Regions from separate parts of the Mesorhizobium calcicola genome, predicted to be linked through region 2. Evidence: riboswitches for the same ligand, from Rfam matches in the RefSeq annotation. Region 2 holds a riboswitch; each other region holds the start of a gene.
The links. Region 2 has a riboswitch for cobalamin ahead of bluB (5,6-dimethylbenzimidazole synthase). Riboswitches for the same ligand answer to the same signal wherever they lie in the genome.
Positions count from the first base shown of each region.

Region 1 (5,176 bases), on a different contig from region 2:
GGTGTTCGCGGTGCTGGGTGAGCGGCTGTTCAACAACACCGTGCCTGTGGCGACGATCGTGTTCATCGTCTTTGCCGCGATCGCCACGATCGTGCTCAACACGACGCGTTTCGGCCGCTATGTCTTTGCCGTCGGCGGCAACGAGCGCGCGGCGCGTATTTCCGGCGTGCCGGTGTCGATGGTCAAGATATCGGTCTACGCCATCACCGGCTTTGCCGCCGCACTTGCCGGCATAGTGCATGCTGGCCAGTTCAATTTTGGCAGTGCCAATGACGGCATGGGCTACGAGCTTACCGCGATTGCCGCCGTGGTCATCGGCGGCACCAGCCTGTTCGGTGGCGCCGGCTCGATGGTCGGCACCGTCGCCGGCACCATTATGCTCGGCGCGCTCGCCAACATCCTTCAGCTCAACAACATCACCCCCGCCATGCAGCTGCTCGCGACTGCCGCGATCATCGTGCTGGCGGCAGTGCTTCAATCCCTCGTTCGCCGCCGTGAGGGTTTGGGTCGTTAGGAGGTTGGCGGCAGCAAGTGGAAGTCAACCAAGGTCTGGCTCCGGCCCGACGAGGAGGAGAGAGTATGAAAACCACAAGACAAAGGCGTGCCCTCAGGGCCGCGCTTCTGGCAGGCGCTGGCCTGTGCATCGCGGGAGCCGCCCAGGCTGCCGACCCGATGGTCAAGGCCTGCGCCAAGGACGGCCAGTTCATCATCGGCTTTTCGCAAGCCAACAATGCCGAACCCTATCGCCAGCACGTCAATGACGAGTTGACCGCGGCGGCCAAGGAAGTGCCGGGCTTCACGCTGCAGATCGCCGACGGCGCCGGCAACGTCAACACGCAGACCTCGCAGGTCGACAATTTCATCACCCAGAAGGTCGATCTGCTGCTGATCTCGCCCTTCGAGGCGGCACCGCTGACGCCGGCGGTCAAACGCGCCATGGATGCCGGCATTCCGGTCATCGAACTCGATCGCAAGACGGTCGGCGATCCCGGCAAGGACTACACCGCTTTCATCGGCGGCGACAATTACAAGATCGCGCTCGAGGCGGGTAAATATACTGCCAAGACCCTGCTGCCCGATGGTGGCGAAGCAGCCGTACTCGAAGGACTGCCAAGCTCTACGCCCGCAGTCGAACGGCTGAACGGCTTCAAGGATGGCGTCAAGGAGAATGCCAAGATCCAGGTCGTCGCCGAGCAGGCCGCCGACTGGGTGCCGGACAAAGCCCAGACCGCCTTTTCGGCTATGCTGCAGGCGCACCCCGACATCAAGGTGCTTTATGCCTCGAACGACATGATGGCGGCCGGCGCGCTGCTAGCCGCCAAGGGCGCCGGCAAGGACGTCAAGATCATCGGCACAGATGGCTTGCCAGGCCCGGCCGGTGGCATCGAGGCGGTGGCGAAAGGCGACTGGGCGGCGACCTTCACCTATCCAACTGGCGCCAAGGAAGCGATCGAGATGTCGAAGAAGATTCTGCTCGATTGTGCGACCTCGGTGGATTCGACGGTCACAGTCGACACCACCGCGATCACGCCCGAGAACGCCAAACAGCTCTCCGGCAAGTAAGCTCAGATTGTCCGATCCAGGGCGGGGTTCCAGACCCCGCCCTGCGCGCGTTCGCAACCCTCACCGGCAAGTCGAAATGATCACGACAGACAGCGACATGATGTATCTCTCTAAGAGTTCTGTTATTACATAACAAGAGGGCGTTGCATATGCGCGTTTTCTGACGAGGCCGCCGGCTCCTGCTTCGACGGTAGCAGGTCTGGTCGAAAAAGAATCGTTGCGACCCGATCGACGGAAATCTACGGTGGCCGGTGATGGTCCCCAAGCTGAAAGGCAAGGGGTGAAAAGGGAACACGGTGAGGCCTGTTCGGGTCGAAGCCGTGGCTGCCCCCGCAACTGTAAGCGGCGAGCAAAATCCACAAATGCCACTGGCCGGCAAGGCTGGGAAGGCAGGATGGCGCAACGACCCGCGAGCCAGGAGACCTGCCATCAGCATGAGTTAACCGGACGGGGTGTGCCGGGAGGAGACATGGACATCGGTCTTGTCGGCCGATTCGCCAGCTTCCTTCCGTCGCCAGTTTTGGAAAGTGACGGAAAGTTGGACGGCGACACCGATCGTATTCACCGCATCATTGTCTGCACGCTTTGCCGCGACGTTCCGACAGGGATCAGGTCGGGTGAAAGCCTGTGCGCCGATTTGCGTTCCCGGCTCTCGGCCCACCATGAACCCGCGGCGGCGCATGGCTTCACTGTCGAGGGCGTGGCTTGCATGGCCGGCTGCGCGCGGCCCTTGACGGTGGCCTTCCAGGCATCGGGCAAGGCCGCCTATCTCTTCGGCTCTATCGATGCGCAGGCCGATGTCGGCGATCTCGTGCGATTTGCCAGACTCCATGCTTCGCTCGCCGATGGCTGGTGCAATTCGGGACAGCGTCCGGCGGGCTTGGCCGGCAAGACGCTGGCGCGCATCCCGGGTCCGGGCGATCCGGCGGGCAACTGCCGATAACAGCGCCGGTTCTCGAAGCGCGTGACCTGAGCGCCGTGGCGAATGGCCGAGATCTGGTCCATGAGGTCAGCCTCTCGGTGGCCGTGGGTGATCGCCTTGCCATCATCGGTCCCAACGGCGCCGGCAAGACGACGCTGCTGCGCATGCTGTCGGGCATGCTGCGGCCAAGTTCCGGGGAGGTGAAGCTTGGCGGGCGCCGGCTGGAGAGGATTTCGGCCGCCGAGCGGGCGCTGCATATCGCCGTGGTCGGTCAGACCGACCAGCCCGATCCGCGGCTGGCGGTGATCGACTATGTCGAGCTTGGCCGGGTTCCGCACGCCGGCCGCAGGCGCAGGAGCGACGAACGCGATATTGTCGTCGACGCACTGCGCAGGACCGGTCTGCTGCCGCTGCTTGGGCGAACCATCGGTTCGTTGTCGGGAGGTGAGCGCCAGCGTGCCCAGCTGGCGCGCGCCATCGCGCAGGAGCCGAGGATCCTGTTCCTCGACGAGCCGACCAATCATCTCGACCCGCGCGCTCGCGGCGAACTGCTCGAACTCGTGGCCGGCTTCGGCATGACCGTGATCGCGGTGCTGCACGATCTTGCCCTGGTGGCACCCTTCGCCACCAGGGTCGCGGTGATGAACAATGCCCGCCTGCAAGCGTTCGCCGCGCCGCGCGAAGCGCTGACCCAACAGCTGATCCACCAGATTTTCGGCGTCGACGTCTTTCGTTTGCGCCATCCGACCGAAGACCGCGAATTGACGGTGTTCGAGGTTCCGAACCGCGCCGCGCCGCCATCCTGGAAGACTGAGCTCGCAGACATCACCGTCAAGGTCGGCGACCGCAAGGGCACGCGGGTGTTCCTCTATGATTCCGGCGAGGACAAGCCGTTCACCGCGGGCAGGTTCGCCATTCCGAGCGCCATGATATCAGCCGCCGGCGGCGACAACATCATGGCCGACATGGACACCAGCTGGGGCAATACGGATTGGGAAACCGTGGCGTCGCGCAATCCGCAATTCCTCATCCTGCTCGATTACCAGGACGGCGGCGGCTACAAGAAACTGCTCGACTTCCTGATAGCGCATCCGGCCATGAAAGAAACGGACGCCGTCAAGAACGAGCGTTTCGTCGCCCTGCGCTATGCCGAGCTGACGCCTGGACCCGCCAACATCGAAGCCATCGACAAGATCGCCAAGGCGATGCATCCGGAAGCGTTTTGACGCATGTCGCCCAAAAGTGCGCAGCGGTTTTGGGGCAACGACCTGCATGAAAAGGTCCTGAAGTGCGTCGCATGAGTCCAGATGAATGCGACGCACTTCCAGGCTTGCGACATAAGACATTCGCACTGGCCATGATGCTGGGAGCGGCGGCGATCGCCGCTCTCGCCTTGCTGTCGATCGCCTATGGCTCGACGCTGATCCCGTTGACGGACGTCGTTGCTGCGCTCGGCCATGCGATTGGGCTCGGCGGGCACGACGTGTCCGGGCCGGTCGGCAAGATCGTCGTCGATCTGCGGCTGCCGCGCACGATCCTGGCCATCTGTGTCGGTGCCGGCCTGGGCATTGTCGGTGCGCTGCTGCAGACGGTAACCCGCAACGACCTTGCCGATCCATTCCTGTTCGGCCTGTCGTCGGGAGCCGCTGCCGGCGCGGTGTCCGTCATCACCGTCTTCGGCGACAGTTTTGGTATCTGGACGCTGCCGGTCGCGGCCTTCACCGGCGGCATACTGGCTGCGGGCGTCGTCCTGCTGTTGGTCGCGCGGGTGAGGGGGCAAGGCCCGGAGCGGCTGATCCTCGCCGGCCTTGCCGTCTCGTTCATGTTTACCGCCTTGACCAACTATCTGGTCTTTGCCGGCGACCAGCGCGCTGCCCATTCGGTGCTGTTCTGGACGATGGGCGGTCTTGGCTTGGCGCGCTGGGACAATGTCTGGCTCGGCGCGCTGGGTGCCGGAACCATTCTGGCCTATGCGCTGTGGAACCACCGCCGGCTCGATGCTTTCCTGGCCGGCGAAAATGCGGCCGAAAGCCTTGGCGTGCCGGTGGCGCGGATGCGCACGATGACCTTTCTCGTCGCCGCGTTCTCGACGGCGGTCCTGGTCTCGGTCGCCGGCGTCATCGGCTTCGTCGGGCTGATGATCCCGCATCTGTCGCAGCCGCTCTCCGGTCCGCTGCATCTGCGCCTGGTTGCCAGCTGCGCTGTCTTCGGCGCGGTGCTGTTATTGGCAAGCGACCTTCTCGCGCGAACCTTGCTGCCGCCGCAGGAATTGCCGATCGGTATCATCACCAGCTCGGTCGGCGCGTTCTTCGTCGTCACCATGCTCGTCCGCAACCGGCTCTGATCGGGGTCAGCCTAGTCGTAGTGGGCAAGAGTTCGCCGGTTCGGAGCTTGTTTCGAAAGTCACTCTGGCGAGCCATATGATGGTGGTTTCGAGAACCGGAGCGGAGCGGACATTTGGGTCCGTGAGCACCGGAAGCGCAGAAACCACCATCAGATGGCCGCCGGAGTAGAGTTTCCAAACAGGCTCTCAGACCGTCCAGAAATAGCGCACAATGTGAAAGAAGACCGGGGCAGCGAAGACCAGGCTGTCGGTGCGGTCCATCATGCCGCCATGGCCTTCGATCAGATGGCCCCAATCCTTGACGCCCTGGTCGCGCTTGATGGCCGAGGCGACCAGCCCGCCCAGAA
Region 1 covers NZ_JBHUGY010000001.1:60,261-65,436, forward strand. Annotated here, with positions in the region: gene ACFSQT_RS00360 (ABC transporter permease) at 1-514, shown strand, start outside; gene ACFSQT_RS00365 (substrate-binding domain-containing protein) at 580-1,563, shown strand; cobalamin riboswitch at 1,802-2,008, shown strand; gene ACFSQT_RS00370 (DUF1636 family protein) at 2,033-2,506, shown strand; gene ACFSQT_RS00375 (ATP-binding cassette domain-containing protein) at 2,542-3,711, shown strand; gene ACFSQT_RS00380 (FecCD family ABC transporter permease) at 3,783-4,829, shown strand; gene ACFSQT_RS00385 (phosphatidate cytidylyltransferase) at 5,016-5,176, opposite strand, start outside.
Region 1: another riboswitch for cobalamin. It lies ahead of ACFSQT_RS00370 (DUF1636 family protein); the one in region 2 lies ahead of bluB (5,6-dimethylbenzimidazole synthase).

Region 2 (5,176 bases):
CCGGTCAGGATCTTGTGCGGATAGGCCTGGTGGCCGACATCCCAGATCAGCCGGTCATCCGGGGTGTTGAAGACATAGTGCAGCGCCACCGTCAGCTCGACCACGCCAAGGCCGGCGCCAAGATGGCCGCCGGTGTGTGACACGGCGTCGATCAGCTCGGCACGAAGCTCGGATGCCAGTTGCGGCAATTCGCTCTCGGCAAGCGTGCGCAGGTCGGCCGGGATGCGGACCTTGTCGAGAAGCGGCGTATGCGGCGTTGAATTCACGGGTAGGCCTGCTCAGGCTTTCTGTTCATGGGCGGGATAGGCCGGCGGCCGGCGAAAGTAAATGCGTGTCAGTGACGCGGATCAGGCTTTAGGCCCCAAAACCGGGCCACTTTTGGGCGACTTGCATCAGCTTTCCGGCAGCGGGATGAATTCTTCCTCATCGCCAGGAACGATATCGAAGCGGCCCGTCTTCCATTCTTCCTTGGCCTGTTCGATGCGCTCCTTGGAGGACGAGACGAAATTCCACCAGATGTAGCGCTTGGAGCCGAGCGAGGCACCGCCGAACAGCATGAAATGCGCGCCGGTTTCCGACGATACGACGATCTCGTCACCGGGCCGGAACACCAACAAGCGTTCAGCAGGGAAAACGTCGCCTGAAATCGAGACCTCGCCTTCGAGCGTGTAGATGGCGCGCTCTTCCGCATCGGCCGGGATTTTCACACTTGCACCGGGTGCCAGACGCATATCGGCATACAGCGTCTCGGAGTCGGCCCTCACCGGCGACCGCAGTCCCTGGAAATCACCGATGACGACGCGGCCGCTGACGCCTTCGGCGTCGATCTCGGGGAGCCGCAGAGCAGCCGTGTTCTCGAACACCGGAGCCACTTCTTCCTTGCCGTCCGGCAATGCCAGCCATGTCTGCAGGCCGGAGACCGACATCGGCGCGCCGCGCAGTTCCTCCGGCGTGCGCTCGGAGTGGACGATGCCGCGACCGGCGGTCATCAGGTTCACGTCACCGGGCTGGATGACCATTTCGGTGCCGAGCGAATCGCGATGCCGGATCTTGCCGTCGAACAGATAGGTGACCGTCGACAGACCGATATGCGGATGCGGACGCACATCGAGCGCCTGGCCCGCGCGCAGGATCGCCGGGCCCATGCGGTCGAAGAAGATGAAAGGCCCGACCAGCCGCCTTTTGGCGGTCGGCAGAGCGCGGCGCACCTGGAAACCGCCAATGTCCTTGGCGTTCGGGATGACCATCAGCTCGATCTGGTCGCTGGCAAAGGCGTCGCCGACTTCAGGGTCTTTCCCGGGAAAGAAGCTCATGGACTCTCCTTGTCAGCGGTCGAGGACCGCTTCGGCCGCATCAGGCAAAGCGGATCGCCGCCTTCGCCCGCAGTTTGGCCGCCACCTCTTCGCGATTGCGAGGATGCTGATGGGTTTCGAGGGAATCGAGAAGCTCACGCGCCGATGCCGCGATGGCTTCGACCGCATGATCGAAGGCGTGCTGGTTCTGCCTTGAAGGCCGCGTCGTTCCGCTCAATTTGCGGACAAACTGAAGTGCGGCGTCGCGCACCTCGTCATTGGTTGCCGGCGGATCAAAATTGAACAGGGTCTTGATGTTTCTGCACATCGTTTCCGAACCTTCTCTTGTCCTGAAGCCGTTTCAATCGGGACGGCTGCTATCCTCGACCATGATCATGTCCAAAAGCCGGTGAGTCGAGACCATCGTGCGGATCGCGCCTCAGTCCGCGTCGAGCGGCTCTGTTCCAACCGGCTTGCCATCGCGCGACAGCCTGATCTTCTCGACCTTGTCCTCGGCGGCCTTCAGCAGCCGGTCGCAGTGTGCTTTCAGCGCCTCGCCGCGCTCATAGATCCTGATCGACTGGTCGAGCGGCACGTCACCGCGCTCCAGATCATCGACGATCTTCTCCAGCGCGTCGAGTGCCTGTTCGAAGCTCATCGCCTTGACGTCTTCGTTGGTCTCACCAGCCATCATTCATCCTTTCATCAGTCGCCCGACATGGGCGGCGACCGAAAATGCCAGTCCCTGCAGATCGTAGCCACCCTCGAGCAGGCTGACGAGCCGGTTGCCGCTGTGGCGCGTGGCGCGCTGCATCAGCTGGCCGGTCGCCCAGTCGAAATCATCCTCGGTCAGGTTGATCTCGGCCAGCGGATCGCGGTGATGCGCATCGAAACCGGCCGAAATGATGATCAGGTCGGGGGCGAAATTGTCGAGCGCCGGCAGCACACGCGACAGGAAAGCATCGCGAAAAACCTCGCTGCCGGTCTGTGGCGCCAAAGGTGCGTTGACGATGTTGCCGGCACCGGTCTCGTTCTTTGCCCCGGTGCCGGGGTAGAGCGGCATCTGGTGCGTCGAGCAATAGAGCACCGACGGATCGTCCCAGAAAATATCTTGCGTGCCGTTGCCGTGATGCACGTCCCAGTCGACGACGGCAACGCGCTCGACGCCATGTTTGTTCTGCGCATAGCGCGCCGCGATCGCCGCCGTGTTGAAGAGGCAGAAGCCCATCGCCGTGGTCTTTTCGGCATGATGGCCGGGCGGCCGCGCGGCGACGAAGACATTGTCGGCGCGGCCTGTGAAAACGTCATCCACGGCGGCGTTGGCGGCGCCGATCGCGGTTATCGCCGCCTGCCAGCTCTTCGGGCTGGCGGTGGTGTCGGCGTCGATGCGGGCGATACCGGTGTCGGGAATGGCGGCGCGGCACGCGGGCGACGAAATCGGCGGGATGCGCGTAGAGGATGGTGGCGTCGTCGCCCTCCGGCGCCTCGACCCGATCGAGCGCGGCAAAAGCCTCGTCGTCAAGCACGCGTTCAATGGCGCGCAAGCGGTCGGGCCGCTCGGGATGGCCGGGCGGCGTGATGTGTTCGAGGAAGATCGGATGGGTGTAGAGACGAGTGACCATTGTCCTAATCTAGGCATCTATGGGCGCAATGGCCATGCGCGCCGACGCAATGACTGGGGAAAATCACGCCTGCGTCCTTTGGTGTCGCTGCGGGCATTGGCGTCCTCAGCACTTCGGCGTAAGGTCGCCGCCACTGCCTGGTGCCCGCGCAAGCGGGAGAATCGGGAACACGGTTGAATTCCGTGGCGTGCCCAACGCTGTGAGGGGGACCGCGCCGGTAAATGCCACTGTCGATGACGGGAAGGCACCGGACGCGGGTTGATCCCGAGCCAGAAGACCGGCCTGGCAGGCATCGTCATCCGCATGGTCAGGCGGATGAAATGGATTGCAATCGCAAGGGGACACGCGATGCCCGAACACATGACCGCCTCTATTGGCGACGGTTTGACCAGAGTGCGCGCGATGCGGTCTATCGCGCCGTGTTCACGCGCCGCGATGTCCGCAGCCATTTCCTGCCCACCGCGCTTGACGACGACGTGCTGGCGCGGCTGCTGCTTGCGGCTCATCACGCACCATCGGTCGGCTTCATGCAGCCATGGAACTTCATTGTCATTCGCGACGCCGACGACGGGAAAAAGTGCGCGACCTGTTCCTGGCGGCGCGCGAGCAGGAATTGCCGGCCATCGGAGAGGAGCGGCAGGCGCTCTACCGCAAACTCAAGCTTGAAGGCATCTGCGAAAGCGCGCTCAACATCTGCATCACTTGCGACCGCCAGCGCTCGAAGGGTTCGCCGCTGGGACGTTGGCACAATCCGGAGATGGACCTCTACAGCACGGTCTGCGCGGTGCAGAATTTCTGGCTGGCGGCGCGCGCCGAAGGCGTCGGTGTCGGCTGGGTCAGCATCATCGAGGCGCAGGCGTTGAAAAGCCTGCTGTCAATTCCCGAGCATGTGACGCCGGTCGCCTATCTCTGCGTCGGCCGCGTCTCAGAGTTCGCGCCGAAACCGGATCTCGAAGCACACGGCTGGGGACGCCGCTTGCCGCTGCCGGAGCTGATCATGAGCGAGACCTTTTCCGGGCAAGGCGAAGCGCCGCTCAAATCGACCGTGGCGCGCCTCAACGGCGCCGATGCCGCACCGGCGACCGCGGCTGGTCAGCCTGTCGCGCCGGCCGTGCCCCAGCGCGAGCCGCCGAAGGAGGCCAGCGCCTTGTCCTTGAGTTCCCTGAACTTCGACGACGCCTCGGCCAGCCGGGCGTCCCAGGCGGGATCGGGCACCTGGCCCTCGATGGTCCCGAAATAGACCTGCATCAGGCAGGCGATGGCGAAGGGTTCGATGAAGGCTGCCTTGAAGGCCCAGGCGAAGACGATGGCGAGCACGAAGGCCCAGCCGGCGAGCTGGCCGGGCATGAGGAAAAGAATGGCGCCGGCCGGAGCCAGCATCAACAGGAAGATGACGAAGGACACGCCCCACATGATGACCCGCCAGCCAGACGGCATTCTTGACCATGGTCTTGCCGTTCTGGGCATAGAGCACGACGCCTTGCCGGGCCGTCTGCGAACGGCGAGGCTGAATTGATGCGGATGTTGTAGCCGAGGATGATCTCGTCGACATAGGTCAGCGACAGGCGGATCACCGTGTTGATGAGCTGAACCAGGCCGCTCAGGCCCGGTATCGGCAGGAAGGCGGCGATGCCGCCGATCAGGCCGGTAATGGCGCGGATGGCGCCCTTGACCAGTTGGTCGACGAAACGAAAAGGATGTTGGCCTCGGCAAACGCTGGGTCCACGATGTCCCTGGCGTAGGCATCTGGTTCTGGCCGTCGGGAATGTCGCGGCCGTCGATCAGATGGACCATGACGGCGATATGGCCGCCTTGACGACGTAAAGGATGTATTCGCGGATCCAGTAGACGGCGATCGAGACGACGCCGAAGCCGACCACGCCGCCCCACAAGGCAAGGACAGCGGCCCGTCGGGATCGGTGGAGATATGACCGACGCCGTAGCCAACCGAGGCGCCCGTCCCGGTCGCCACGATATAGGCCAGCGTGATGCCGAAATAGACGATCATGCGAAAGACATGAAAGGCCAGGTCGCATCATGATGGACACCGACCTGCCGATATCGAAATCCCACATGCCCCGAATCTCCCCTAAGAGATGGCGGAAAGGATGCGCTCACAACCGCTATTGTCAATCGCGGGCAGTGGCTCCAGGTCGCCGGTGGGGACTTCAGTTCGGCTGCGGATCCGGCTTTTTGAGCAGACCCTCAAGCAGCTGCTTGAACGCCGTCATCCACCTTCCTCGACGCGCGTCGCTTCGGGGT
Region 2 covers NZ_JBHUGY010000079.1:8,284-13,459, forward strand. Annotated here, with positions in the region: gene dxs (1-deoxy-D-xylulose-5-phosphate synthase) at 1-266, opposite strand, end outside; gene ACFSQT_RS38285 (pirin family protein) at 393-1,313, opposite strand; gene ACFSQT_RS38290 (DUF2277 domain-containing protein) at 1,354-1,620, opposite strand; gene ACFSQT_RS38295 (exodeoxyribonuclease VII small subunit) at 1,732-1,983, opposite strand; partial or broken gene ACFSQT_RS38300 (histone deacetylase family protein) at 1,987-2,914, opposite strand; cobalamin riboswitch at 3,036-3,214, shown strand; partial or broken gene bluB (5,6-dimethylbenzimidazole synthase) at 3,235-3,920, shown strand; partial or broken gene ACFSQT_RS38310 (hypothetical protein) at 4,007-4,989, opposite strand; partial or broken gene ACFSQT_RS38315 (TetR family transcriptional regulator) at 5,083-5,176, opposite strand, start outside.

Region 3 (5,176 bases), on a different contig from region 2:
CGATGTCTTCATGGGCGAAGGAGGCCGCCGCGAAGCCGACAGCGTCGATATCAGGCAGGCGTTGAAACTCTATCGTGTCGCCGACTATCTGCTGATCGCGCTGTTCGGAGTGATCTCGGTGATCGTCATTGTGGCGTGATCTCACCCTCCCCCATGTGGGGAGGGTAAGAACGTTCAGAATTCTATGCCTTGCTGTGCCTTCACGCCCGCCGAGAAATGGTGCTTGGTCACGCCCATCTCTGTGACGAGGTCGGCCGCCTCGACCAGCGCCGGCTTGGCGTTGCGGCCGGTGACGACGACATGCAGGCCCTCGCGCCGCGCCTTCAGCGCCGCAACCACCTTGTCGAGATCGAGATAGTCGTAGCGCAGCGCGATGTTCAGTTCGTCCAGCACCAGCAGGCTGATCGACGGATCGGCCATCAGCTCGAGCACCTTGGTCCATGCGGCTTCGGCGGCGGCGATGTCGCGCTTCAGATCCTGGGTCTCCCAGGTGAACCCCTCGCCCATCGCGTGCCAGACGACGCGGTCGCCAAAGGCAGCGAACGCATCCTTCTCGCCGGTATGCCATTTGCCCTTGATGAACTGGACGACGCCGACACGTTTGTCGTAGCCGAGCATTCTGAGCGCCAGACCAAAGGCGGCGGTGGTCTTGCCCTTGCCCGGGCCGGTGTTGACGATGAGCAGCCCCTTCTCGACTGTCTTGCTCGCCACCTCGGCATCCTGCACCGCCTTGCGCTTGGCCATCTTGGCACGGTGGCGTTCTTCATCCCGGTCGTCGATGGTGTTGTCGTCGATCCCAGTCATCTCATTTCACCTTGAGCGGCAGCCCCGCCACCATCAGCAACACCGTATCGGCGACGGCGGCGACCTGCTGGTTGAGCCGGCCGGCGGCATCGCGAAAGCGGCGCGCCAATGCGTTGTCCGGCACGATGCCCTGGCCGACTTCATTGGACACGACGAACCAGGGCCCGCGCGGCCGTGATAGCACGCCCGCCAGCCGGCGGCATTCAAGCTCGAGCTCGTGTTCGGCCAGCATATGATTGGTCAGCCACAGTGTCAGGCAGTCGACGAGCACCGGCTGGTTGTCGGGCAAGGCCTCAAGCGCGCCGGCGAGATCAAGCGGTGCGTCGATGGTCGCCCAGCCTTCACCGCGCCGCGAGCGGTGCAACGCGATGCGCTCACGCATCTCGTCATCATAGGCTTGCGCCGTGGCGAAATAGGTCCATGGCGGCGGCAAGGCCGTCGCCAGGGCTTCGGCATGCGCGCTCTTGCCGGAGCGCGCACCGCCGATGATGAAGGTCAGCTTGCTTCGATCAGGCAAAGCTGTCGCGCAGGCTGGTCGCGGTGCCGGTGAAGCGGCCGCGCACCACGCCGACGACCGCTCCGAGCACCAGCCAGAACACCAGATTGGTCACCGTCACCGCCACCACGAACTGATGGTGCAGGCCTTCCGGGATCGGCGTCTCGAAACTGTCGGGCTGCGGTGCGCCGACGATATGCGGCGCCACGATCAGCAGGACCGCAAGGATCGCAAGCGGCAGCGACTTGCGGAACGCGATCAGGCCGAGACCCGCCGCGGTCGCCGCCACGGTTGCCCACCACCAGATCTGGCGCTGCGTGAGATCGGCCGCCGGCATGGCCGGCAATTCCGGTGGCAGGCCGAGGCCAGGCGCCAGCGTGAAGACGGCAAAGCCGGCCAGGCCCCAAAACACGCCCTGGCGCCAATTGCCGATGCCGCCGGCGAATTCCGAAACCGCGACCAGGACAAGCGCGAAACCGATGCCGGTGACGATGTTGGCAACCACGCTCAAGGCGAAACGCTCGAAACCGTCAGCCGGCGCCCAGCCTTCGTCTTCCGCTGCCGGAACGGCTGCTTGCGCCGGCGCCGGGGCGGCTGAGCTCATGACGTTCCCCGCCGGAGCGGCTGTGGTCATGGCATTGGTATCCGTTGCGGCCGGAGCGGCATGGTCATGGTGATGGCCGCCGCCGGCCTGTTCGTAGACTTCCGCCTTGAGGATCAAAGGCACGGTTGCAAAGGCCTGCATGCAGGCGAGAACGACGCCGGCCACGAGCCCTGCGATCGCCGCGATGAACACGACGTTGCGAAACAGGTTCATGATGTCAAATCCTCGTCAGTGGCAGGGAAATGCCATCGAATGGCGATAGTCGTGAGCCGCATTGTGGACCGCATCGATATGCGAGAAGCCGACAAAGCCGACGACGAAGATGCCGAGCAGCGCGACGAGTGCAAGCTGCATGAAGCGCGACTGCGAGGAGACGGAGGCGCCGAGGGAGACGGAAGCGGTAGTCATGTCTTGTCCTTTCGCCCTCCACCCGAGGGCATCGAAGTCAGTTTCCTGTCGCCGGCAGGTCTCCTGGCTCGCGGATCAGCGCCCTTCCCCACCTTCCCGAAGAAAAAACCTTCAGTGGCATATGGAGAGGACTACCGCACACAGTTGCGGGGGCAGCCACGGCATTGGGCAAGACGTTCGCCCGCACCGCATTCCCTCTTGGCTCCAAAACGGAACCGACGACAGCGCGACTATAAGGAAAATCGCCGTGCGCGGCAAACCAAATTCCGCCGACAACCAGCGCGATTGCGCCATGCGGATAAATCGGTTCTCCGGCACGACAATTGACAATTCCCGTGGTCGGGTGTCGGCTGGCGTCGTCACAGGAAGCCAGCCATGCAGCCCATCGCCGGCGAGCGCGATCGCTATAACGGCCTGACCCGGGCCGAATCGACGCTGCCGTCCTCCGCCTATTGGGACATCGAAACCTATCAGCGCGACCTCGACGCCATCTGGTACAGAAGCTGGCTGCTCGTCTGCCGCGAGGCCGATCTTGCGCAGCCGCTTTCTTTCCGCACCTTCCGCATCGGCACGCAGGAAATCGTCGTGCTGCGCGACGAGACCGGTGAACTGCGCGCCTTCCATAACACCTGCCGCCATCGCGGTTCGCAGCTTTGCCAGGAAAGTGAGGGCCGGCTGAAGGCACGGCTGATCACTTGCCCGTATCATGCCTGGTCCTACTCGCTGCGTGGCGAGCTTGTGCGCGTTCCGTCGAAAGCGCTGCCGGACGGCTTCGACAAGGCGGATCACCCGCTTTATCGCGTAGCGCTGTCGGTGTGGCGCGGCTTTGTCTTCGTCAATCTGCAAGAGGACGCCGCCGGCTCGGCGGAAACATCCTTCGATCCGGCGTCAGGTGGTCTCGCCAACTGGCCGCTGGAAACGCTGGTGACCGGCCACGTGCTGCGCAAGGTGATGAACTGCAACTGGAAGATCTTCTGGGAAAACTTCAACGAATGCCTGCATTGTCCGGGCGTCCACAAGGACCTGTCGCGGCTGGTGCCGATCTATGGCCGCGGCCTGATGGGTCGCCATGACGATCCGGAATGGTCCCGCCACGCCGACAATGACGCGCCGGAATTTTCCGGCGGCCTGCGCGCCGGCGCGCAGACATGGTCACGCGACGGCCAGGCGCACGGGGGGCCGGTCTTTGGCGGCCTGACACCTGCCGAGCGCGCCGCCGGCCAGACCTACGCCACCAACCTGCCCTCGATGTTCGTCGTCGGCCATGTCGACTATGTCAGAACCGTGCGGCTGGTGCCGCTCGGCCCCGAGCAGACCGAGCTTGTCGCCGAATGGTTGTTTGCCCCCGAGGCGCTCGATGCAACCGATATCGACAACATCGTCGCCTTCGGCAAACAGGTGCTGGAGGAGGATGCCGCAGTCTGCGAGGTCAACCAGAAAGGCCTGCGCTCGATGCGCCACGTGGCCGGTGTGCTGATGCCCGAGGAATACGACCTGTTCCGCTTCCACAACTGGGTCCGTGAACGGCACGCGGCAGTTTCGCCCAAGCCCTGAAGGTCACAGCGACTTCGGCAGATACCGCCAGGTCACGAAGCCGCAAACCGCCGCCAGCAGGCCGAGCGTGACGAACACCGACCCCAGCCCGAAAAACGCCAGCACCACCGAATAGACCAGCGGCGGCGTCAGCTCGGAAAAGTCGAGATAGGTGCGGTACACCGCCGCCATCTGCGACCTTTCATAGGAGCGCACCGAGCGCATGAAGGCGGTCGAGCCCAGGGCGTCCAGCGCAATGGTGAAGAAGGCGCCGCAGAGCAGCAAGCCACCGGTCAGCAGCGGCACGGTTTCGCCGACCGCACCCGCCGCCAAAAGCATGGCCGACATGGCGAAATAGGCAAATGTCATGGTTCGCCGGCCACCAAAGCGCTTGCCCGCCTTGCCCCAGAAGATGGCCATGAACAGCAGCGCGTTGCCGGCCGACACCAAAAGGCCGCCGGCCAGCTTGCCCTCGCCGGTGATCACCATGAACAGCGGCCCATAGACAAAGAATGTCGTCCAGAAACAGGAACGGCCGAAGGCGATCAGCCAGGCCAGCCGCAACCTGGGCTGGGCGATAAAGCGCCCGACATTGGCGAGCGGATTGGCCGGACGCGCCTTGCCCGGGCGGATCGACGGGTTGTCGCCCAGCCGGTAGGTCCAGAACAGCGCCAGCAGGGCAACCGCGAACACCGCCACCGCGCCATGCGCGGCATAGATGCCAAAGCGTGTGTAGAGAAAAATGCCGAGCGTCGGCCCGCCGGTCCAGGCGAACATCGACCACGCCATGCGCAGCGATTCGGCCTGCATGAAGTCGGTCTTGCGGATGTGGTCCATGATGTAGAGGTTGAGCGTTATCGACAGCGCGCTGGCGCCCATGACGCGGCACAGCATGCCGGCCAGTTGTCCGGCGAGCGTATGGGTGACGAAGAACAGCGAGCCGATGGCCAGCAGGCAGGCGCCCGCCGTGTAGACCCAGCGCCGGGCAAAGCGGCGGATCAGCATCGGCATGAACAGCGTCACCGACAGGCCGAGCATCGCCACGACAGTGTAGAGGATCGAGACGATCTGCTCGTTGTGGAGGATCTCGTAGGCCTGGATCGGGATGACGCTCGACACCGTGGCGCGGGCGAAGGATTCGACCGCATAGAGCGAAGCGAAGGTGCGCGCGTCGGCCGGCCGCAGGGCCGGTAGCCAGATCGGATGGCGCACATGGGTGGACATCGCTTCCCCAAAGCAGAATCACCAGTCAAATCTGCCGTGGTGATTGCTTGGCCGGTAACAGGAAACCGACGCCTACCCGGCAAAAAGCGAAGTCGGCCAAAGGCTTT
Region 3 covers NZ_JBHUGY010000055.1:80,169-85,344, reverse strand. Annotated here, with positions in the region: gene cbiB (adenosylcobinamide-phosphate synthase CbiB) at 1-139, shown strand, start outside; gene cobO (cob(I)yrinic acid a,c-diamide adenosyltransferase) at 175-804, opposite strand; gene cobU (bifunctional adenosylcobinamide kinase/adenosylcobinamide-phosphate guanylyltransferase) at 806-1,321, opposite strand; gene ACFSQT_RS31065 (CbtA family protein) at 1,314-2,117, opposite strand; gene ACFSQT_RS31060 (CbtB domain-containing protein) at 2,133-2,312, opposite strand; cobalamin riboswitch at 2,349-2,547, opposite strand; gene ACFSQT_RS31055 (aromatic ring-hydroxylating oxygenase subunit alpha) at 2,688-3,866, shown strand; gene ACFSQT_RS31050 (MFS transporter) at 3,870-5,069, opposite strand.
Region 3: another riboswitch for cobalamin. It lies ahead of ACFSQT_RS31060 (CbtB domain-containing protein); the one in region 2 lies ahead of bluB (5,6-dimethylbenzimidazole synthase).

Region 4 (5,176 bases), on a different contig from region 2:
CGATCGGGGGCGAGCGCCACGGTGACGTTTCCGAAGGTCGCGGCGCGGAAGGGGAAGTGCTTACCCTCCCCCTTGTGGGGAGGGTGGCCCGCAGGGCCGGGTGGGGGTAGAGCGCCGCTACCCCCACCCCGTTTCGCGCCACCCGCTTCGCGAATGTCGCGAACCGACCCTCCCCACAAGGGGGAGGGTGAAGGATCGGCAGCGCCCCATGCTGCCTCGACCGTAGCGAGTGCCTGAACGGGAAGTTCCTTCGAGAAGTCGAGATAGTCCTCCAGTTTCAGCCCGGTATCGCTGCGCTCCAGCAAATCCAGCAGCTCACGCGGCGTTTGCGGAATCCCGTCAACGGCGTAGCCCAGCTCTCTCAGGTCATGCAGCATGGCCAGCACGCTGGACGGCACGTCGAGGCCGACGGCATAGCCGGTGCGGCCGGGCGCACTCGGATAATCGGGGACCAGGATCGCCAGTTTGCGTTGGGCGCGGAGCGTCTCCTGCAGCCGGATGAAGGCTGCTACGCGGTCCGCGACCTGCGCGACGCGGTTGGGCTCCGGCCGGTTGGCGAAGGCGCGGTGACCAAGTACGGGATCGACCTCGCTCTCGCCCTTGAAGGAAACAGCACCAGCCAGGATGCGGCCGTCGAGTTCGGGCAGCACGACATGCATGGCGAGGTCGGCGGGCGCCAGCCCACGCTGGTTGTTTTCCCAGATGTCGCGGCGGGTGGTGGCGACAATGACCTGGAAGACAGGCACGCCGGCACGGTCGAACAGGGTTTCGACGCCGGGTTCGGCGCCTGAAGCGAAGGCGGTCGCGGTGATGATGGCGGCAGGCTGTAGTGCGGCCAGTGCGGTTTCCACGAACGCCAGCGACGCCGGGTCCTTGAGGCTGGAGACGAAGATGGGGACTGGGTTGATGCCGCGTTGCCGCAGCGCTTCAAAAAGCGCGTCGATCGGTGCGACATCGGCGGCCAGCAGCATCGAACGGTAGAACAGGATGGGGATGGTGCGGGCGGCAACACGGAAATTGTCGGCGTCGCTACCGCTCTTCGATATCCGGAAAGCACTCGGATCATCAACGACGCCAAGTCCCGGCTCATAAAATCCCGCCTTCGGTACCGCGACCGGCGCTGAAATTGCTGCTTCAGACCCCGCCAGCCGCGCCAGTTTCTGCACCAGCGCGCTCATATTCGCAGGACCGCCCTCGCGGAAATAGTCGAGCAGGCCGTCCAATTCCTCGCGCGGCAGCGTCGAGGCTTCGATCAGGCGCAAATCCTCGTCGCGGCATTCGCCGGGCAGCAGCGCCAGCTTGATGCCGTGCGCGCGGGCGATCGAGGCAAGCTGGTCGCAGCCGTAGCGCCACCAGTCGTAGCCGCCGAGGATGCGCACGAGGATGACCTTGGCGTGTCGGGCGACGCTGTCGACCCAGAGGTCGACGGACATCGGATGGCGCAGGTCACGCAGGGCCGCCAGCCGCATCGAGGGCAGGCGGCCGGCATTGGCCTTCCAGGCTGCGGCCAGTCCGGCGAGATCACTGTCGGTGAAGGACAGGGCCACCACATCCGCCGGCGTCTGCCGCAGATCGACCGGCTCGGCGAGGTCGTCGAGTGAGGCGGAGGTCGTGGTGAGGATGTGCATCGCGATCCGTGGTTTGCGTCAGCCGGCGAGTATACGCTCGATGGCCGGGCGGTTCAGCCCCTTCAGTCCGATGACGACCAGGCGCGAGCGGCGGTCGTCCTGCGCCGTCCAGGCGCGGTCGTAATAGTGATTGACACGCGGTCCGACGGCCTGCAGCAGGAGCCGCATCGGCTTGCCGCCGACCTCGACAAAGCCCTTCACGCGCAGCACATTTTCTTCCTCGGCGGCGGTGGCGACGCGTTTTGCCAGCTCATCAGGGTTGGCGATCGATGGGATGTCGATGACGAAGGAGTCAAAGTCATCATGCTCGTGGTCGAGCTCGTCGTCATGGTGGGTTTTGCGGTTTTCGATGTCGTCTTCCACGGCGAGGCCGAGGCCGAGCAGCACCGATGGGTCGACCTTGCCTTGCGAGGTCGGCACGATCTTTACCGCGCGGGAGATGTGCTCGTTGATGATGGCGTTGGCGCGGATCGAGCCGGCGGCGTCCATCAGGTCGCTCTTCGACAGGATGATCAGGTCGGCGCAGGCGATCTGATCCTCGAAGACTTCCTCGACCGGATCGTCGTGATCGAGCGTCTCGTCCTGCGCGCGCTGTGCCTGGAGTGCGTCCATGTCGTTGGCGACACGGCCTTCGGCCAGCGCCGGTCCATCGACCACGGCGATGACGCCATCGACCGTCACGCGGCTTTTCACCGTCGGCCACTGGAAAGCCTGGACCAGCGGCTTGGGCAGCGCCAGGCCCGAAGTCTCGATCAGGATATGGTCGACTTTCGGCACCAGCGACAGGATCTGGTCGAGCGCCGGCACGAAATCGTCGGCAACGGTGCAGCAGATGCAGCCATTGGCCAGTTCGACGATGTTTTCCTCCGGGCAGGTGTCGATGCCGCAGCTCTTCAGGATTTCGCCGTCGATGCCGATGTCGCCGAATTCATTGACGATGATCGCGATGCGCTTGCCGCCGGCGTTTTCCAGGAGATGGCGGACCAGCGTCGTCTTGCCTGCGCCGAGGAAGCCGGTGACGACGGTGCAAGGGACGCGGGAGACGGAGGCAGTCATGATCAGTCCTTCAACAGGTCGAGGGGAGGGATGCGGGCAACGAGGCCGCGCTTGAGGCTATCGGGACGACCGCGCCATGGGATCAGTCCGTCGGTGGAGGTGGCGAAGAGTTTGGCGCCGGTGACGAGGTCGGCGCCGCTGGTCGCGGTCAGATCGCCGAAGACATAGCTCCAGCAGCCGTCGCGCAGGATCGCTGCGCTGAGGCGGCGCTTGCAGTTGCCGAGGCATTCGACAGTGCGGACCCGGATCGCTTCCTCCGCCGCGGCGCGGCGCGTGTCGTCGGCGAGCAGTTCCCCGGCACGCGGGTGGCCGTCGGAGCCGGTCTCGTCGCGGCAGGAGGCGCAGACGATGACGGTGACGCCGGACAACGCATCGCCATCGGCGGACGAAACATCCGCTGCACCAGCCGAAATACTGCCGTTATGATCCAAAAATCGGGCTCCTTGCCCGGAAACCCGCCGGGCGATCGGATTCTAATGTCGCAGACGGCAGGTCTCCTGGCTCGCGAGTCATCGCCTTGGGTAGCCGCCTTCCCGGGAACGCCCCAGTGGCTTTCGGCCTTGGCTCTTCGCTTACAGTTGCGGGGACAGCCGCGGATTTGGGATTTTTGTCCCGCACCGCATTCCCTCTTAGCCCCTGCCGTTGCTGGCAGAGGACCATCTGTACCGGATTTAGGCTTTTGCGGGGAGTTGTGTCAACGCACGGCTACGACATGGCGATGTCGGCCCAAGGCTCTCACGAGCCGCCAACCGGCAGAGCCAGGATAACTTGACGGATTGCTTGATAGCCATCGCCATAATCCCAGTCATGGTTGCGGGCCAGATCCTGTCCTTCTTGCCAAACCGCGTTGTCGAGAAGGACCTCGACACTAATTGGCTCGCCTTTCAAGCCTGCCACAAAGGTACGTACAAAATGACTGCCAGGGGACGCGGAAGCCGTGAACAGCTTTTCCAGCTTGGCATAGAATGCTGGATAACCCCGGTTCAGCGAGCAAAGCTCGGTTGTGGCCTGGGAGATGACCGGTCCGCCATAGATCTTCCAGGGGGCATTTTTTCGCCAGATCTTCCAGCTGGGAATAGTCTGCTGCCAAATTTCTACCTCGGCCTGCATGTTGTCGCAGACATGATCAGCCAGTCCCTCAATGGCTACATGGAAAACCCCTCGGAGAAATTTTTCAAACGCCTGATTCAATTCTTCTTCGCGTGTGTCACCGAAGCCAGCGAAGGATTCAATGACCGGCTGAACGTCAAGCAGCGGAGAGAAGATGTAGATTTCGAGAACCAGCCTACCGCTAGTGCCCGTCTCGAAAATCTCAGCCTCAAAACGAAGTTGCCTCGACTGGAGCGTAACGTCTTGTTCTCTACGTATTGCATCCATTCCATGTGCAATCAGCGCACCATGGATCATGTCCAGCACTTTGTGCGAACGCCATTGCAAAACCTATCAAGCTTGTTGAAGCGTCTATGGCAGAAGTTACTGCGGTTGGCCATGTTACCGAATTGCTAGCGCTGGCCCCAAATCCCCAGCCGGCGTCACTTCCATTCGCTCAAGGCCAAGCCAGCCCTGCATCTGCTTCAGTTCCTCGAGGAGTTCTGCGGCGGTCTCAGGCGGCGCGCCGGGTTCGGCGTAGGCGGCGTGGACGCGTAACACTCCAGCGGGCCGGTCGGCCTTGAGGTCGACGCGTGCCACGATCCTGTCGCCGAGCAGGAACGGCAGGACGTAGTAGCCGTATTGGCGCTTTTCGGCAGGGGTGTAGATCTCGATGCGGTAGTGGAAATCGAACAGCCGCTCGGTGCGTGACCGCTCGAAGACGACGGGATCGAACGGCGCCAGCAGGGCACGGGCCTCGATCTTTCGTGGCAGGCGCGCGTCTTTGTGAAGATAAGCCCGCTTGTCCCAGCCTTCGACGCGCACCGGCAACAACTCGCCTGTTTCAACCAGTTCCTCCAGCCGGCCCTTCATGTCGGCGGGCGACAGGCGGAAATAGTCGCGCAGATCTCCTGACGTCGCCACGCCGTGGGCGCGGGCCGAGATGCGCAGCAATTCGCGGTGCGCGTCCTCGGCGGCGGGCATCGGCAGATCGAGGATCGCCTGCGGCAGCACGCGCTCCGGCAAATCATAGAACCGCTCGAAACCGCGACGGTGCGCCGTGGTGATGCGCCCGGCCCAGAACAGCCATTCGAAGGCGTGCTTGGCATGGCTCCAGCCCCACCAGCCGCCGGAGCCTTTCTGGCCTTCGAGCGCGGAAGCGGCGATCGGACCGCGCTCGGCGACTTCCCTATAGATTTCCTCGATATAGGCGGCGTGCTCGCGGCCCCATTTGGCGAGGCCGAGATACATTTCGTCGCCGTTTTCGGCCCGTTGCATACGCCAGCGCATGAGCGGGTATGTCTCGACCGGCAGGAAGGAGGCTTCGTGCGCCCAGTATTCGAACACCGTGCGCTTGCGCGTCACGGCCGCGTTGTCGAGCAAGGCGAGCGGGTAGGGGCCAA
Region 4 covers NZ_JBHUGY010000055.1:34,352-39,527, forward strand. Annotated here, with positions in the region: gene cobN (cobaltochelatase subunit CobN) at 1-1,628, opposite strand, end outside; gene cobW (cobalamin biosynthesis protein CobW) at 1,647-2,684, opposite strand; gene ACFSQT_RS30850 (DUF1636 family protein) at 2,687-3,115, opposite strand; cobalamin riboswitch at 3,155-3,360, opposite strand; gene ACFSQT_RS30855 (DUF6348 family protein) at 3,420-4,091, opposite strand; gene ACFSQT_RS30860 (winged helix-turn-helix domain-containing protein) at 4,176-5,176, opposite strand, start outside.
Region 4: another riboswitch for cobalamin. It lies ahead of ACFSQT_RS30850 (DUF1636 family protein); the one in region 2 lies ahead of bluB (5,6-dimethylbenzimidazole synthase).